One region of the Paenibacillus sp. JJ1683 genome, then DNA from elsewhere that is predicted to be linked to it. Evidence: predicted binding sites of a transcription regulator. Region 1 holds the regulator's gene; each other region holds the start of a gene.
The links. The regulator Rex, encoded in region 1, represses fermentation and respiration genes when NADH is low (regulators of the CRP and FNR family bind a similar motif). The targets are predictions, from matches to a motif close to TTGTGAAATATTTCACAA.
Positions count from the first base shown of each region.

Region 2: the regulator Rex is predicted to act here: its motif matches at 3,258-3,275, upstream of ACUC6J_RS04430 (DoxX family membrane protein).
Region 3: the regulator Rex is predicted to act here: its motif matches at 3,618-3,635, upstream of lpdD (prenylated flavin chaperone LpdD).

Region 1 covers NZ_CM129820.1:3,319,873-3,325,481, forward strand. The annotation lists gene ACUC6J_RS14140 (AAA family ATPase) at 1-171, opposite strand, end outside; gene ACUC6J_RS14145 (hypothetical protein) at 164-697, opposite strand; gene ACUC6J_RS14150 (cell wall elongation regulator TseB-like domain-containing protein) at 1,170-1,694, opposite strand; gene ACUC6J_RS14155 (amidohydrolase) at 1,732-3,033, opposite strand; gene ACUC6J_RS14160 (redox-sensing transcriptional repressor Rex) at 3,020-3,673, opposite strand; gene dinG (ATP-dependent DNA helicase DinG) at 3,701-5,609, opposite strand, start outside.
Region 2 covers NZ_CM129820.1:984,123-989,731, reverse strand. The annotation lists gene ACUC6J_RS04445 (inorganic phosphate transporter) at 229-1,218, opposite strand; gene ACUC6J_RS04440 (DUF47 domain-containing protein) at 1,233-1,847, opposite strand; gene ACUC6J_RS04435 (DUF3048 domain-containing protein) at 2,036-3,130, opposite strand; gene ACUC6J_RS04430 (DoxX family membrane protein) at 3,382-3,900, shown strand; gene ACUC6J_RS04425 (hypothetical protein) at 4,255-5,178, shown strand; gene ACUC6J_RS04420 (dioxygenase family protein) at 5,251-5,609, opposite strand, start outside.
Region 3 covers NZ_CM129820.1:4,179,784-4,185,392, reverse strand. The annotation lists gene ACUC6J_RS17900 (S8 family serine peptidase) at 1-3,477, shown strand, start outside; gene lpdD (prenylated flavin chaperone LpdD) at 3,663-4,013, shown strand; gene ACUC6J_RS17890 (hypothetical protein) at 4,022-4,609, opposite strand; gene ACUC6J_RS17885 (DUF4190 domain-containing protein) at 4,831-5,202, shown strand; gene ACUC6J_RS17880 (hypothetical protein) at 5,296-5,598, shown strand.

The DNA.
Region 1 (5,609 bases):
CTCTTGCCCGGCACCTACGGCCAAGCCGCCACGAGCATGCATGAGCATTAACAAGCCACTGAGCATCACGCCCGCAACAAGAAGAGGGATAATATTCACCCCAATAAAAACGAGAAATATAATGGCCACCGGCACAATACCGATTAATATTTCCTTGATCCATCTAGGCATTAGGCCATACCCCCATTTGCTGAGATTGACGTGGCAAAACGATAAACTTCGTCGCATTGCCTTCGCTGAGTCGGATATAGACATTGTTCGAATCCATATCGGTATCAGCCTTGATACCTGTCTTTTTCTTTTTCATCTGCTCAACTGTAGATGAAATTTGAGTATACTTTTTATTTTCCATCGCTTCGGCTACAGGAAACATAGCCTCAGACCACCATTGATTCAGTGCTGAATTGGAACGATCTGCGATATCCAGCTTAATGGTGCGGCTGCCAATGATGGATTGCCCTTTTTGCTTAACCACATCGACTAATCCGGCCACATCCGCCTGCGGTTTGAGATCTAGTTTCAATACCACCTGATCCTGTTTAATATCTATTTGAGCGCTTGTCACGCCTGGATATTGAGATACCAGTTTTTCCAGAGGACTTTGCATTGTAACCTGACGATAAATGAACCATCCTCCAAACATTAACAAGGCTGCCAAAACGGCCGCCACAACAATAGGAACTGCACGCAATTTCAAACAACATCCTCCTCTCAAAATGTAAAACCCAGAAGAAACGGGACGAATGTCAACAAACAACCAAATTGCATGATCTTATAATGATCAGCAACTCATTTATCTATCATTTTTGTCTATCACTTATAAAATATAGTATATCATAACGTAAATCTAATATCGAAGGCAATGTGTGGAGGAGTTGTGATAAGGCAAAAAGATGCTTCTGGCTTTTAGTCCAGCTTTGCGGAGCATTAAGTAAAAAGACGCAAATACGAATTAAATCGTATTTGCGTCTTTTTCTAATACTTTCAATCATTCCAAGCTATATAGACTGAGTATAAAAGTTATTTGGAGTGGCCCCATAGCTGTCAGCCAGCGGAGTGGAACACTTGAATCTGCAGAAGCGAAGCGATCGTAAGATCAAATGGACTACGCAGCGCTCCTAACGCTCTTGGGTACTCCCAAGCCACCGATCCACACTCTTAACATCGCGCTAGTAATTAGGCAAAGTATACTTTATCCCCGTCGATGCTCCATCTGAGAAACGGTAAAAGGTATAGTTGTGATGGCTTTCATCATCGTAAAACAGTTGCCATACATATTCGCCATTGAACACACTCGGTTGGAGCCTTACAATTTTTGCATTTGGAAGTTGCTGCTGAATTATCGCTGTCATTTTTTGCTCGTCGACTCCGTTTTTCATCAGCTCGGTATGAACACCGCTTGGATCTGCCGCAGGTATGTTAGGTTTCCCCTCCATTTTTTGAAAAGGAACCCATACCATTATATTTTCATTCTGTGCGTTTTTTCCTTGAACTACCCAATATATCTGATCCCACACAGACTTCCATGTCTGAGTCGTGCTAACCAGACCACCTGATTGCTTGGCCTTCATGATAGCGGCATTTTTCTCAGCCACCTGGTCTTGAGTAACATACGAATAATACCAGAAAATGCTGACCAGGATCAGTATTACGGCCAAAATGGCGACCGCTATCCATTTCTTCTTATTTTTCAAACCTGTGCTTCCTCTCTAAGGGGATGTGACACCTAAATTAGCGCGACAGCAGCCCTTCAAAGGCGGCTTGTGCCTCATGTTTGATACGTTCCTCGTCCATCGTCAGGCATTCGCCATTTTTCACAACCTGACGGCCGTCTACCCACACATGAGCCACGTCTTTGGCACTTGCAGAGTATACGGCATGAGAAATAAGATCTGTACGCGGCAAGAAATGGGCCTGATCCAGATCTAGCGCGATAAAGTCAGCCTTATTGCCTGCTGCCAGCGCTCCTACCTCTTTTAAACCAATCGACTTTGCACCATACTCTGTTGCCAGACGTAGTGCTTCATTTGCAGGAACTGCCGTTGGGTCGCCAGATACTCCCTTGTGAATGAGTGCCGCCAGACGCATTTCCTCGAACATATCCAGGTTATTATTGCTGGCAGGACCATCTGTTCCGAGTGAAACAGTAACTCCTGCACGCAGCAATTCAGGCACTCTAGCTACACCACTTGCCAGCTTCAAGTTGCTGCCTGGATTATGCGATACCGCCACACCTCGTTCCGCTAACAAAGCTATTTCTTCGTCGTTCAAGTGAACGCCGTGGGCAACAAGTGAAGGACGGGAGAAAAAGCCAAGCTTATCTAAGTGTGCAACTGGACGCAAGCCGTAGTCGCGTACGTTTTGTTCAACTTCGGCGATCGTCTCGGACATGTGCGTATGCAATGGTAAATCGAGATCATGTGCTGCTTGAACAAATTTCTCAATAAACGCAGGCGGGCATGTGTATGGGGCATGAGGAGACATCATTGTTGTGATACGTCCGTCTGCTTTTCCATGCCAGTTACGCGCAAAAGTCACGGCCTCAGCTAGCTTGATCCGCTGTTCTTCTTCTGAACAGAGTCCAATGGCTCCACGCATCAAGCTTGCACGAATGCCCGACTCTTCAGCTACACGAGCCACCTCATCCATATGATCGTACATATCCAGGAAAGTCGTGGTTCCACCTTTCAGCATTTCCAGCACTGACAAAGAAGTTCCCCAGTACACATCCGTAGATGTAAACTTGGCTTCCATAGGCCACATTTTTTCCTGAAGCCACACTTGAAGTGCCAAATCATCTCCATACCCCCGCAGCAGAGACATCGCCGCATGACCATGAGTATTGATCAGACCAGGTAAAAACAATAACCCCTTGCCGTCGATTGCTTCTGTCTCTTCCTCACCCGCAGGCAAAGTCTCGCCAATGTAAGTAATACGGCTATCCTCCACAATCATAAAACCATCGATTACCCCAGCCTCGGGTCCATTCACGGCAAACGAGCCGTTTTTAATCATCCATTTATTCACTGTCATATTGTGCTTCTTCCTTTCCGTCCTCCAGATAATAAGCGAGGCTAAGCAAATCAGTTGTAAAGTCTGTGGCATGTATCCGAATGTTAGCCGGTGCCTTGAGAATGATAGGTGCAAAGTTCAAAATCGCTCCAATTCCACTCTCAATCAGCCTATCAGCTACGTGCTGTGCCTCAAAATCAGGTACAGTAATAATCCCGATTCGTATATTTTTTTCTTTCACAGTCGCTTCCAGTTCATCCATCGGCTGTACGACCAAAGTATTGATTCTGGTCCCAACCTTATCCGGGAACGCATCAAAAACCGCCACAATCTTCATATTGTCTTTTAAATAAGCATTATAGTTCGATAGGGCTTGACCCAGATTACCTGCTCCGACCAATACTACATTAATTTGCTGGTCGATTTTCAGGATATGGCGTATTTTCTCAATTAGATAAGAAACATCGTAACCGATGCCCTTCCGACCAAAATCGCCAAAATAGGCAAGATCTTTACGAATTTGGGCCGGATTCAAATCTAACCTCTGTCCCAGCTCTTGAGAAGAGACCGTAGCCACCTCCCGTTTGTGCAGTGCATTCAGATAACGTAAATATACGGGTAATCTCCGTACGACAGCCTCTGAAATTTTATCTGATTTCATACTTGCTCCCCCTAATTGTAACGGACTTTAAGTGTCCGTCCGTTGTGCCTCAGTCTCCGGGGCGGATTGGAGCCATTCGGCGATGCGGGGCACCATTTGCTCCGATGGCATATGCTCCATTTTTGGTCCCGGTAACGAGTACAAAAAGTGCTTTCCATAATAGGATTCGATCACACGCGTATCGTAAACGATGACGACTCCGTGGTCGCTCGCTGTACGTACCAATCGCCCAAATCCCTGTTTGAAGCGAATAACTGCTTGTGGTACAGACAGCTTCATAAATGGATTCTTCTTCTGCTGCTGGAGCAACTCGCTTTTGGCCTCCAGTAACGGGTGGTTGGGCGGTTGAAACGGCAAGCGAACGATAGCCAGACAAGTCAAAGCTTTCCCTGGAATATCGACGCCTTCCCAGAAGCTACTGGTTCCCAGCAATACAGAAGCTTTCGCTTCCTGAAAACGGCGGGTTAGCTTGCTGCGACTCCCACTGTCCACACCTTGTCCTAACACGGTAATATCGCTGGACGCTAACGCCTCTTTGAGCGGCTCATACACTTGCCGGAGCATCCGATAGGAAGTAAACAGAACGAGCATTCTCCCCCGCGTCGCCTGGGCAGTCGCTCCTAGAGAGCTAACGAGCATCTCTACAAAATGTGCATCTCCTACACTGCCCTTCACACTCGGAAAATCTCGCGGAATGACCAGCAACACCTGATCCCTGTAATTAAAGGGTGATGGGAGCTGTGACGTCATTAATCGTCCTTGATCTGCTGCCTCCTGCAAGCCGAGTTGATCGGTCATGTACTGAAACGATTTATCTACCGATAAAGTAGCAGATGTCAGAATAATACTTCTTTTTTTGTCAAAAAACATTTCTTTCAACTGGCGGCTCACATCGACGGGCACCGCATAAAATTGCAATGATTTACTACGGAATTGTCCACTCGCTTCAAGCCAATATACGGTTGTTTCATCATCGAGTCGTATAAAGAAGCGCAAATTTTCCCTAATCCCCGCCAAATCCTTAAGCAGACCCGTGATATCTGTAATGAGACTATCCGCCGCATAATCGTCATGTTCTTCCTTGACATCCAGCATCAGCTTGTCGCCCTTGCGCAAAATTTCGCTCAATGTTACATAAAGCTGATTTTCCAATGCCGCCGCCTGATCCCACTTTGCAGGCTTGGCTGACGGTTTGAGACGCGAAGAAAATTGCCCCGTTTCACCTGGTGTGGCATCAGTTCGCTCTGGTAACATGCCAAACAGCTTATCGCTTAGTAGGTCCCAAGTTTCCTTAACCTCTAACACAAGTGGGTACAACTGATCAATGACCGAGGCCCATTCCGTCGACTTCTCATGCCCCGACTTTGCCAACTGCTGACGTAACGAAGGCAATTGCCCATTCTTGCTGTCCTTGAACAATCGAGTCAGCGTATGCACGAGTGTGAAATATTTCATATGCATGCCCAGGTGCTTACCAGCTACTTCCTCTAGATGATGTGCCTCATCAATCACCAAGTGTTCATAGCTAGGCAACAGTTGATGACTTGCTTTGACGTCGGTGAACAGCTTGGAGTGATTCGTTATAACCACATCCGCTGTTCCTGCTTCATGACGTGCACGATGATAGTAGCATTTGCGGAACCATGGACAAGAACGACCAAGACAGGACTCGGAATCACTAGCAACCGTTTCCCAAAAATCCCCTCCACGGTTGCTCAGGTTTAGTTCCTCATCATCACCGGTTTCTGTCAGAGTCAGCCAGACAATCATTTGAGCCGCTGTAATCAAGTCTTCCTTTGGTGTGGCGAAGTCTCTTCTGTTTATTTTATGTTCAAACTTACGCAGACACAAATAATGCCCCCGTCCCTTAAAGATGGCAGCCCGGAACGGGAAGGGAATCACTTTGGTCAGCATCGGAATATCACGCTCTCGCAAT
Region 2 (5,609 bases), 2.3 Mb from region 1:
CAGTTGAACGGTTCAAAGTTTTCTGTTTATTCTACAGGAGTTATTAAAAATTGACTACTTTGATGTCAGGTATTTTTTAAAAAACATCTCATGGAACTATCTGGATGTGTAAACTTTAGAGATGTATTTTTGCCTGAGAATGCCAATAAGCCCCTGCCGCAAAAAGCGGACGGAAGCTTATTGTGTATCCTATATTGTATGTTCTTTTTCTAGAAACCATGAAGAAAACTAGAAAAGAATTTTGAATATCAAACCTGACAATAGCGCAGAAATTGGAATCGTTATTACCCAGGTTATTACAATACGACCAGCTAGTGACCAGCGAACCGCACTAAAACGCTTCGCAGACCCTACACCCAGAATCGCCGAAGTAATAGCATGAGTGGTACTTACCGGCAAATGAAGCAAAGTAGCTGTGAATATAACGGAAGCCCCCGAAACGTCGGCTGCAAATCCATTGATTGGGTCAATTTTAAAAATCTTAGTTCCCATCGTCTTGATGATCTTCCAGCCCCCAATAGACGTACCAAGTGCCATGGCTGTTGCAGCTGAGATTTTCACCCACATAGGTACTTCCAAATGGTCTTGATACCCTGCCGAGACGAGTGCAAACGTGATAATCCCCATCGCCTTCTGAGCATCATTCGTACCATGCGTAAACGACTGAATAGCTGCCGTAATCACCTGCATGGTACGAAAACCCTTGTTCACCGTATGCGGACTGCGATAAGCAAAGATGTATTTCAAAATCATCATCACAATGTAACCGACAACAAAAGCAATCAGCGGGGAGAAAATAAGGCCCTCAACAATCCCGATGAAGCCGCTCCAATTTAATTTATCCTGTCCTGCACCTACATACACCGCTCCGGCCAACGCACCAATCAATGCATGGGAAGAGGATGAAGGAATACCGAACCACCAAGTCAAGAGATTCCAGATAATGGCGGCGATCAACGTCGCAATGACGATATCAATTCCGTTCGTAAGCTTGGTTGGATCAGCGACACTTCCACCAATGGTCTTGGCAACCCCGGTAAACAAGATCGCTCCGAGAAAGTTCATAACCGCAGCCATAATAATCGCACGTCGCGGCGTCAATGCACGGGTCGAGACCGAAGTAGCAATTGCGTTCGCCGTATCATGAAATCCATTAATAAAATCAAATGCCAGAGCAAGAAAAATAACAATACCTAGTACCAGTAAACTTGTATCCATGTAAAAGGACTCCCTTACGAGTTACGCATAATGATGGATTCCAGCATATTTGCAACATCCTCGCATGAATCCGTTGTCGTTTCAAGGCGTTCGTACAATTCTTTGCGTTTAATCAGCTCAATAGGATCAGTTACAGTTGCAAACAAGTTTTTGATGCAAATACGCAGTAATTCATCCCCCTGATTTTCCAAATCATTCAGGCGAATGGTGTATTCACGAATAGCCAGCAATTTTTTCTGTGAAAGCAAATGTACAGCCTTTTGAATTTCGTAAGCTGATTGACGCAAAATATCAGCGAACTGCACAATATACTCGTCCGGCTCTGTAATGTTGTACATATAAAAACGAGAGGCTGTCGCTTCAAGACCGTCCAGCACATCATCCATGGTCGTTGTCAGTTCCATGATGTCGTCGCGTTCGAGTGGCGTAATGAAGGTCTTGTTCAACTCAGTAATAATCGTGTGTGTGTAATCATCACACTTATTTTCATACTTCTTCATCTCATTGGTAAACAAAGTCACATCTTGAAGATTTGAAGTATGTTGGGCAAAATAATCGGCTGCTTGCACGATCGTATCTGCCATATTTTCCAACGTCTCGAAGAATATATCCTTTTTCTTCAATCTCATAACGATTACCCCTTTACGAAAATATCCGCAACCTGTTTCGACTGCAATAGACAACCTTTGCTATCTTATCACACTCATCAATGTTTTTGTAATGTTTGTAAAAGCAAATTTCTAGATATACGTATACAATGCCCGACATGGAAGGTCATTATCCGACAATTTTTCCCTAAAAAGGAGTATTACGTTTTCTAATTTGCTTCTGTTGTTACATGTTCGGCTAGTGAAGTATCTGCAGGTACCACATGTATATAGGATGTACCTGGCGTTAACGGGATTTCAACCCCATTTTTCATAAACCGAATCGCATCGCCAGATATATGCTGCCATTCAGCACGTATTAGCTTTCCTTGTTGAAACACCATGGCTTCTCCGCTACCGTCCAGCTCAACACTTAGTCTACCTACATCATCCAACGTTCGATGCCTCGTACTCATCACAATCACATTGGCCGCTGAGAGCTGTTGATTATTATTTTGATCTAGATGTGACTTTTCGTTCACAAAACGCTTATATCGTTGATCAGCTGGATCATAGGTATAAGATACGCGATAGCTTTTTAACAAAAATCGGATGTGCAAAGAGGCACCACTCTCGTCCACCATAACTGGAGTTTCGCCAGTTTTAAGATAACGATATACTGGAACCTCCGTCTGCTTGGCATACCCTTTGCTATCGCTTCCTTTACGCAGTCTGCTCACATCTGTGTATAAATTATGGGGAGGACGACGGTCTTTGCTTCGCCAGAAGTAAACCCCTCCATTTGAAATCTCGTCCAGATGCTCCTTCCGCTGCTGCTGTAAAATCGCATAGGCATCTGTACTTCCCCCTGCATGTATCGGCAACGCACCATAGGTTTCGCCCAGTTCAATCAAATACGGTCGGATGCTGCGGACCGGACCGATCTTCACATCACCACCATGACTTTGGAAAAAAGCTACCAAACGGGTAATTCCGCCTTCTGCAAGAACCTCATATACCATGTCTGCCTGGCTAAGCCCCGCCTGTGGACGCGCAGCCGGAGCATTGTTAATCATGACAGCCAGCGGCCGCTCTATAACAGACTGCTCCACCGGAAGCCCGGTAAGCGGAGCTGTAAATGCCGGAACAGATGGCTCCTTAGGTGGTTCAAGCACCTTTTTCTCTGTTTCTTGCTGGGTTGGTTTGGGAACGGATTCAGATTCACCCGTATTGGACAAAGCAGAACAAGACATCATTGTCATGCATAACAGAGCTGAGGTCATCACACGCAGCCAATGATTTCGTTGAGACATGGGCCCGGACAAGTTCATCCCTCCACATAGTTATTTTTCTCATTATAAGCTTTATTTCCTGTTTTTGTCTTGATTGAGGCATTACCTCTCTATAGAATACTTATCTGAAGACATTAAAATTTAAAAAAATATTTAAACTTTGTGATTTTTATCACAAATAACTGTAACTGAACCTAATACAATAAAGGTGTAGCAAAGATGATCATCCCAAACAAAATGAAATACAACCCATCATTATAGATTAAGAAAGAGGAGTGGTTTAAATGTTTAACAACTGGTTACGTGAGAACAAAGTAGCAATGTGGCTGCTGACTGTAGTACGGGTTTATCTAGGTTATGAATGGATGACCCACGGACTTGAGAAGCTGACTGGCGGATTCGATGCAGGTGGATTTATCTCGGGGGCCATTGCTAAAACAGGTGGAGATCATCCCGCTGTACAAGGCTGGTGGGGATCGTTCCTTGAAGCCTTTGCTCTGCCGAATGTCGGTTTGTTCAACGTCCTGATCCCATTGGGTGAGTTCTTGGTCGGGGTTGGCCTACTGCTTGGTACATTGACTACACTGGCTACTTTGATGGCTATGGTTATGAACTTCTCGTTCCTGTTCTCGGGTACAGTAAGCACCAATGCAATCTACCTGTTGGTTGAAATCTTCCTTATCGTTGCTGGTGCAAATGCCGGAAGAATCGGCTTTGACCGTTGGGTACTGCCCTTCCTGCGTGGACTGTTTGGTAAAAATAAAGATACTTATCAAACGGACCCCAATCGAAAAATAGCTTAACTACCCAAAAAACAACCGTTATCCTCTGGCTAATGGTTGTTTTTTTGTGCAGCTATGCTGCTTCTCTTTGGTGTTTTTGTGCAGCTATGCTCCTTCTCTTCGGTGTTTTTGTACAGCTACGCTCCTTCTCTTCGGTGTTTTTGCGCAGCTATGCTGCTTGTATGTGTGACCATGCTGCCCCTCCTCTATTTAAATGAACAAAGGAGTCCTCAAGTCCACTCTGACTTGGAGACTCCTTTTTAGGATTCATCTTCCCCCACAAATGTTTACAAGTTGGATACAACATGGAATGTTCACGATACATTTACCCTGTACACTACAGTTACATCAAAGAACGCAATGGAGGGTTATATCATGAAAAAAATCACCAAAGCCTACCTCATGCTCGCAGCAGTAACTTTCACAGTACAGACGATCGGATTGGGATCTACGACATCAGCCAAAGCAGCGACATCTACTACAATATCTCAAGCAGAAGGTGTGCAACATATTTCGAAAACCTTCGAGCAGCTACTACGCCAACCAGGCAAGTTACCTCAGGCATTCACTTATTTACAAAAGCATATCCAATCCATTCCGGCCTCTCAAGCTACCATCCTAGTGCTACACTTGGAAAATGCACAAAAACAGCAATTGGATTCATATGCACAGGCCTTATATCCGACCTCTATTCAAACTATGATTAATCAAGTCTATAAACCTGGTGATTCGTTCACTAATGTAATCAGTCGGACAAGTGATACAAAGCTGAAAAAGCTACTCACTCAATCAAGAGATGCCGGCTACAAACTTGAAACCGCAGAAGGCATGTTTTACCCAGTCATCAATTATGAGAAATATAAAGTATTCGGAAATAACATTACAGCAGATATCCGCGACTATATTGACATCATGGCGACGGAATCTGGACAGCCGACTACCAAGGATGCAGCATTACACATCGGTTATCAACAGTTAGCCGGAAGAGTGCTGGCGCAAGAGTCGTTTATAACCCAATATCCACATTCCAATCGTACACAAGCAGTCAAATCATTACATGATCTCTATTTCTTCTATACTTTTTATGGTACGAACAATACACCATTATTCGATGATGACACCAACAAGATTCGCCCCAATGCCAAAAAAGGATATCAGCTCGTCGTTCAGCGCAACAGGGATTCGAAGAGTCCCTACATTCAAAAGCTAAAGGCATTTATGACACTACTAGATCAAAATGAAGATAAGCGAACTACGCAAGTATCCGCCTGGCTAAAAAAGAACGTGCCTGCTAATTAATCAAAGAGGAACAGACCAAAAGAACTTCCAACCCCACACATCATGTGGTTTCGGAAGTTCTTATTCTTACATTTACAGATCACTTTCTTGACCAAAAGCCCAACAATTGAGACTCAATGAGCCAAGGACATACGACTGAAAAAGCTTACGCGCGGAGCGATCATGATCGGCAGCTCCCATCACGTAAAACAAAGGTGAAAAATGCTCTATTCCATACGAAGGAACCGCCTGCTTGGCATACGGAGCCTTCTTGTCATATTGGAACAGATGACGCAAATTCCAGTCTTGAAGCTGCTGTGCGATCCAGTCATCATATTGAACGGCCCAATCGGCTGGCTCACTCGTCTGCTTGAGTGTCCGCAAGTTGTGGACCAAGCCTCCACTACCGAGGATCAAAATCCCTTGATCACGCAGTGGCGCCAGCATCCGTC
Region 3 (5,609 bases), 860 kb from region 1:
GGCTACACACAAGACTTTGAAAAAGACATTGCCGGTATTAATATCGGGGGTCAGGGTAGTGTTTGGAAATGGGGAACCCCGACAAGCGGCCCTAAAGGCGCACATTCGGGTACAAAGGTCATCGCGACCAATCTCGAAGGCCAATACCAGACCAACTCCAACAGTTATTTTGTGGCCCCTCCAATTGATCTGACTGAGAGTTCCAAAGGGGCACTGGTCAGCTTCAAGCATTGGTACGATCTTGAAAACAATTCTGATTTCGGCAAAGTGTTTGTAGCGACCACAAACAATCAGAATGCGTTTGAGCAGGTATTATCGTTTACTGGCACCAGCAATGGCTGGAAAACACAATATCTTGATTTGCGAGCGTTTGCGGGTCAAAAGGTATACCTCCTGTTCAACTTTACTAGTGACAATACAATCGTGAAAGATGGCTGGTATATTGACGATCTCTCCATTCAGGAACCAGACAGCGTTGCACCTGCTGCCCCTGGTCATTTGACTGCTGAAGCAGATACTGTGGGCAACGTTACACTCGCCTGGGGTGCTTCCTCTGATGAAGATGTGAAGCAGTACAAGGTGTATCGTTCAACCCAGTCCGGTAAAAATTATACTTCCATCGGTACAACCTCTGGGCTGACCTACACGGATACGATCACTGTCGGTGGTGCGACCTATCATTATGCAGTGGCGGCCGAGGATTATAGCGGTAACGAAGGTGTCAAGTCGAACGAGGCTTCATTAAGAGTGGACGTGCCGGATACGCTGTATAGCGATCATTTTGATGGCAGTTCAGACAATGGTTGGACTCATTCCGGGACCAAGGATGAGTGGGAACGCGGCATTCCTAAGGAAGTAGGACCGGAAAGCGCAGTGTCCAAACCGAATGTGTGGGCCACCGATCTCGATAGCAACTATGAGAACGGTGCTGATTTTTCACTGGTTTCTCCAAAAATTAATTTGAATGGTATACGCAACGCAACACTGACCTTCAACCACTGGTTTGAAATTGAAGGCGGCTATGATTACGGATATGTAGAAGTGTCCAAAAACAATGGCGACACGTGGAGTGAGCTGGGTAAGTTCTCGCATAATACAAGTGGTAAAAAATGGGCACCTGTTTATTACAATCTGGACAGCTATACCGGCAATGAGATTCAAGTTCGCTTCCGCTTGAAATCGGATAACAGTGTGAACAAGAATGGCTGGTATATTGACGATTTCCGTGTGCTAGGTGTTCCAGCTTCGACAGTGACCAAGGATATCGTACCTGAGTCCAATATCAAGCTGGAAAAAGCAGAAGAACAATTCCCACTGTACAAAATTACAAGCACTGAAAAGAGTGAATTTCAGGAAAAAGTGAAGCCGGCAGAAGCATCAGTGGATCGTGGACGTGTCGGTCTCGACAGTCTTCCAGCTAGTGCTACGGTTACGGTACTGGAAACCGGACGTTCGGTGAAAACAGACCCAACCACGGGCAAATACAGCTTCACTCATGTAGCGGGTGACTATACGCTGAAGGCCGAAGCCTACGGTTACGTGCCTCAGACGAAGGCAGTTACGATTGAAAATAACAAAGTCATCAGAGCAAACTTTAGTCTCCAGGCTGTCCCACATGGTACGATTCACGGGGTCATCACCGACAAGCAATCTGGTGAACCGATCCAAAAAGCGAAAGTATTGGTGCTGGAGGATGCACGTATTGCTCCTGTAGAGACGAATGAGGCTGGAGAATTTACGCTGGACGTGCTGGAAGGAACATACACATTGTCCATCGCAGCCGAAAATTACTATAGTGACAGTATTTCCGTTACGGCTCCTCCAAACGGCAGTGTAGAAGCGAATGTCACGTTGAAGCCTTTCATCGGTTTTCAAGGAGGCATCGCCTATGATGACGGTACAGGAGAAAATGCCAGAGCCTTTAACGCGGCAGGCAATTCATGGGCAGTGAGAATGACACCTGAGTCGGAAGTGGCACAGGTGACAGGAGCATCACTGTTGTTCTGGAACTCTGCTTTCCCGAATCCGGGAGGAACAGCATTCCAATATTCTGTCTATGACGCCTCTGGTGCAGCAGGAGCACCTGGACGTCTATTGGCTGGTCCATTCGACGGAACAGCTGTACGGGATGAGACACAATGGACGACGGTACAGCTTCCAGAGCCGGTGACGGTTCAAGGCGATTTCTATATTGTATATACACAGTCTGCGGTAGGCACACAGTCGCCGGGCCTTGCTACAGATGAAAACAGCCCCAATGCGCTTCGTAGCTGGCAAGGTGTAAGCGGCACATGGAGCCAATCCCCTGAAGAGGAAGGGAACTACATGATCCGGGCGATCGTCAGATATCCGGTCAACGCTCCAACGATTACAACTCCTACGAAGGCAACGTATACGCAGGAGGATACGATTACCGTAACAGGAACTTCTCCGGCAGAAGGGGCTGATATTCAGCTCTTTAACGGCAAAGAGTTGGCTGGCACAACGAAAGTGAAGGATCGTCAATTCAGTTTGGCGGTCGATCTTCAGCCAGGTGCTAATCCGCTAAGTGTTCAAGCGGCGGTATACGGCAAAGTAACGGATCGTTCCGAGCCGGTGGTTGTAACGCTCGATCAGACTAAACCGGGTCTGATCCTGACTTCGCCTGGTGAGGGAGCACGTACGAACGCAGGTGTGGTCAGTGTAACCGGTACGGTGTATGACGAGTTCCTCAGTGAATTGACGATTAACGGCGAGCCTGCTGAATTCGGAAGCGACGGCAGCTTTAACAAACGTTTGCTTATCAACGAAGGTGAAAACCAAATTACGGTAACGGCCAAAGATCTTGCCGAAAACGAAACGAGTGTTACACGCTCGGTGTATGTCGATACAGCGCTGCCGAAACTTGAAAATATTAGTCCTGCTGAGGATGTACGTATCACTCCAGGGCAGCCGGTACGGGTATCTTTTGACAGTGCATCTGGTTTGGAGGCATCCTTCCATGTGGAGTTGCCCTTTAACCTGTCCACTTTGGCCCGTAATGAAATTCCATTAAATGAAACTTCATCAGGTCACTATGAAGGTATTTATCTCACTTCATCTTCTCTGAACCTGGAAGGCGGAGTCATCGTGATCCGGGTAAGGGATGCAGCGGGGAATGAAGTGGAAACGGAGGCGCCGGGAAGATTGTATGTAACCCATGGTGGAGGAGAGGGCCCTGGTCCGAATCCACCTACATCGAATGAAAAGCCGGTAGCTATTATCCAGGCGAATGACTCAGCCAAGAAGAACAAAAATGTACAATTTAACGCCAAAGCCTCCCGTGATGCAGATGGTGAGATCGTCAGCTACAGTTGGAATTTTGGCGATGGCGATACGGCGGTTGGTTCGAAAGTGAAGCATAAATTCACCACAGCCGGAACGTATACCGTGGAGCTAACAGTGACGGATAATGACGGCGCAAACGGTAAGGCAGTGCACACCATCACGATCCGTTAACAGCAAGTAAGAGCAGGGGATAGAAGATTTTTTAGAATGCAATGCAGGCCCACAGCAAGCCACTGTTAATAGAGGCTGCTGTGGGCCTTTTTTAATTTGTCCAACAGTTCAGGAAGCGATACAATGAATAGTACTCTATAAAGTGAATCGTTTCACAATAATATTTTTTAGCAGGAGAGGATCATATGATTCATTTGGAAAAAGAAAGCGGACGTATCCGTCTTGTACTCGATGCCTATTTTATGGGAGAAGATATCGTTGTGCTCATATCAGGCGGTGATCAGCCTCACTTGGGGACGATTACAGCAGGGGCTAGGCTTGAGCCGATTCAAACCGTGCAATTGCAAAATCACAAGGAATTTTATATTACTGAAGAAATTGCAGTTCGCTTGCGTAAAGAGTTTGCGGGTAACTTCGCCATTTGCTGCGGGACGCATTTGGATCATGCAACCAAGGACGAAATCCGAATGTTGACAGACATGGCTATACAAATGGGAAAAGAGCTCATTGAAGAACTTAAGCAAGTACGCTTGTAGCGACCTTTTTAAGTGAACTCCTGAAAGAGTAGATTGCGATAGGGATATTTACTAAAGGGATACTTAAAGAGCAATGCAAATCCATTATCCTCAATGTCTACAGATTTTAGCGCAGAGGATGGAATTAAACTACGGATCATTACCTGAACTGCACGCTGGTCTTGCCTGTTGATCGCTTTGGCTAAGGCAGAAGCAAAGCATTCATTGCGTGCCAATTCGCGATACAGCGGAAAAACGGCTTTGGCAATGGCGCGATGAACCTTCGGTTCAAATGTAAACTGCACCATCCCGGGTGGAATCGTCGTACCGTTCGTATAATAAAGCATTGGTGGCTGAGCTAAAAAGGAAACAAAGTAGCCGATCCCATTCGTGCCTAAGCCTTGCTTGGCGGCAAATGGCGCTACTGAGCAGAGAAGGGATTTCATCCGATCCAAATTACCCTGAACGACAGCTCGTGACCATTGGACGGCAAAAGCACGTCGGGTTGCAATAGCTTTGTAAAATGGCAGCATGGCGGCGGATATTTTCCGAAGTGTCTCTGCATGTAAACGTTGGTGAGGCGAGCCCTTTCTGCGGGATGTTCCACGATATAACATAGCTCCGTCCTCCTTGGCAGGATGCTCTCATGGAGCGCAATTTATCTGTAATAGGTACAATACTGTATGCCCGGTTATCTCAAAAAGTGCTAAGATGCTATGTTGCTACTTTTTAACGTTCTAATTTGAAAAATTGAAATAAGTACTGTCCTGATTTGTAAGATTGTGGTACCCTAGAACTTATATATTGCTATTATAATTATTGGAGTTGAATTAAACAGATGAGTGACTTGTACAAGGAGCCTCGATCTTCCGATCCCTTTCAGGAGCCGAACGATTATAACGCCCCATTTAACCAGCCCCCAGTAGTTCCACCTACAAATAGTAAAGCTGTTGCGTCGATGGTGCTCGGGATTTTATCTGTTGTCATTCCCTATCTTGGGTTGATCATCGGAATTGTAGGTATTATTTTGTCCAGTCTTTCCCTGAAGGAAATTAATCGTCATGGTGAGCAAGGCAGAGGCATGGCTATTGCTGGACTGGTATGTAGTATTATCGGCACACTAATTTATGCACTGATTATCATTTTCTTGGTTATTGTTTTTGTTGTGGCGGCTTCCAGTGGCGACTCGGATATTTTTTCAGACATTTAATGAATTAAAGAATGCTTGAGTCAGACTAACCATTCACGATTTGCCTATTGGATGCTATGATAGAGGGAGTCCAATCAAGGAGAGTGAAGCTGTATGGCACGTACTCAAACACAAAAAGCGTTAAGCAAGGCGAAACGCGCCGGGATCTATTGCGCGGCACAGAGCCGCAAAACGAATGATCATTATGGCGAGATTTCACAGCACACGCGAATGAAGCCGACCAAGCAGGAACAATTACAAAAGGTCAAGCACAAGAAGCGACTCGTTCAGGGTGACGCTTCTTTTTTTGTCTTAAGCGAAGTCGAAAAACTTCAAGGAAGTGAATGTATAGGAACGGGTAGTATTTTCTATAATATAGCTCAAAAAGAACTTGATAATAATTATCATTCTTGTTAGAATCATAAGAA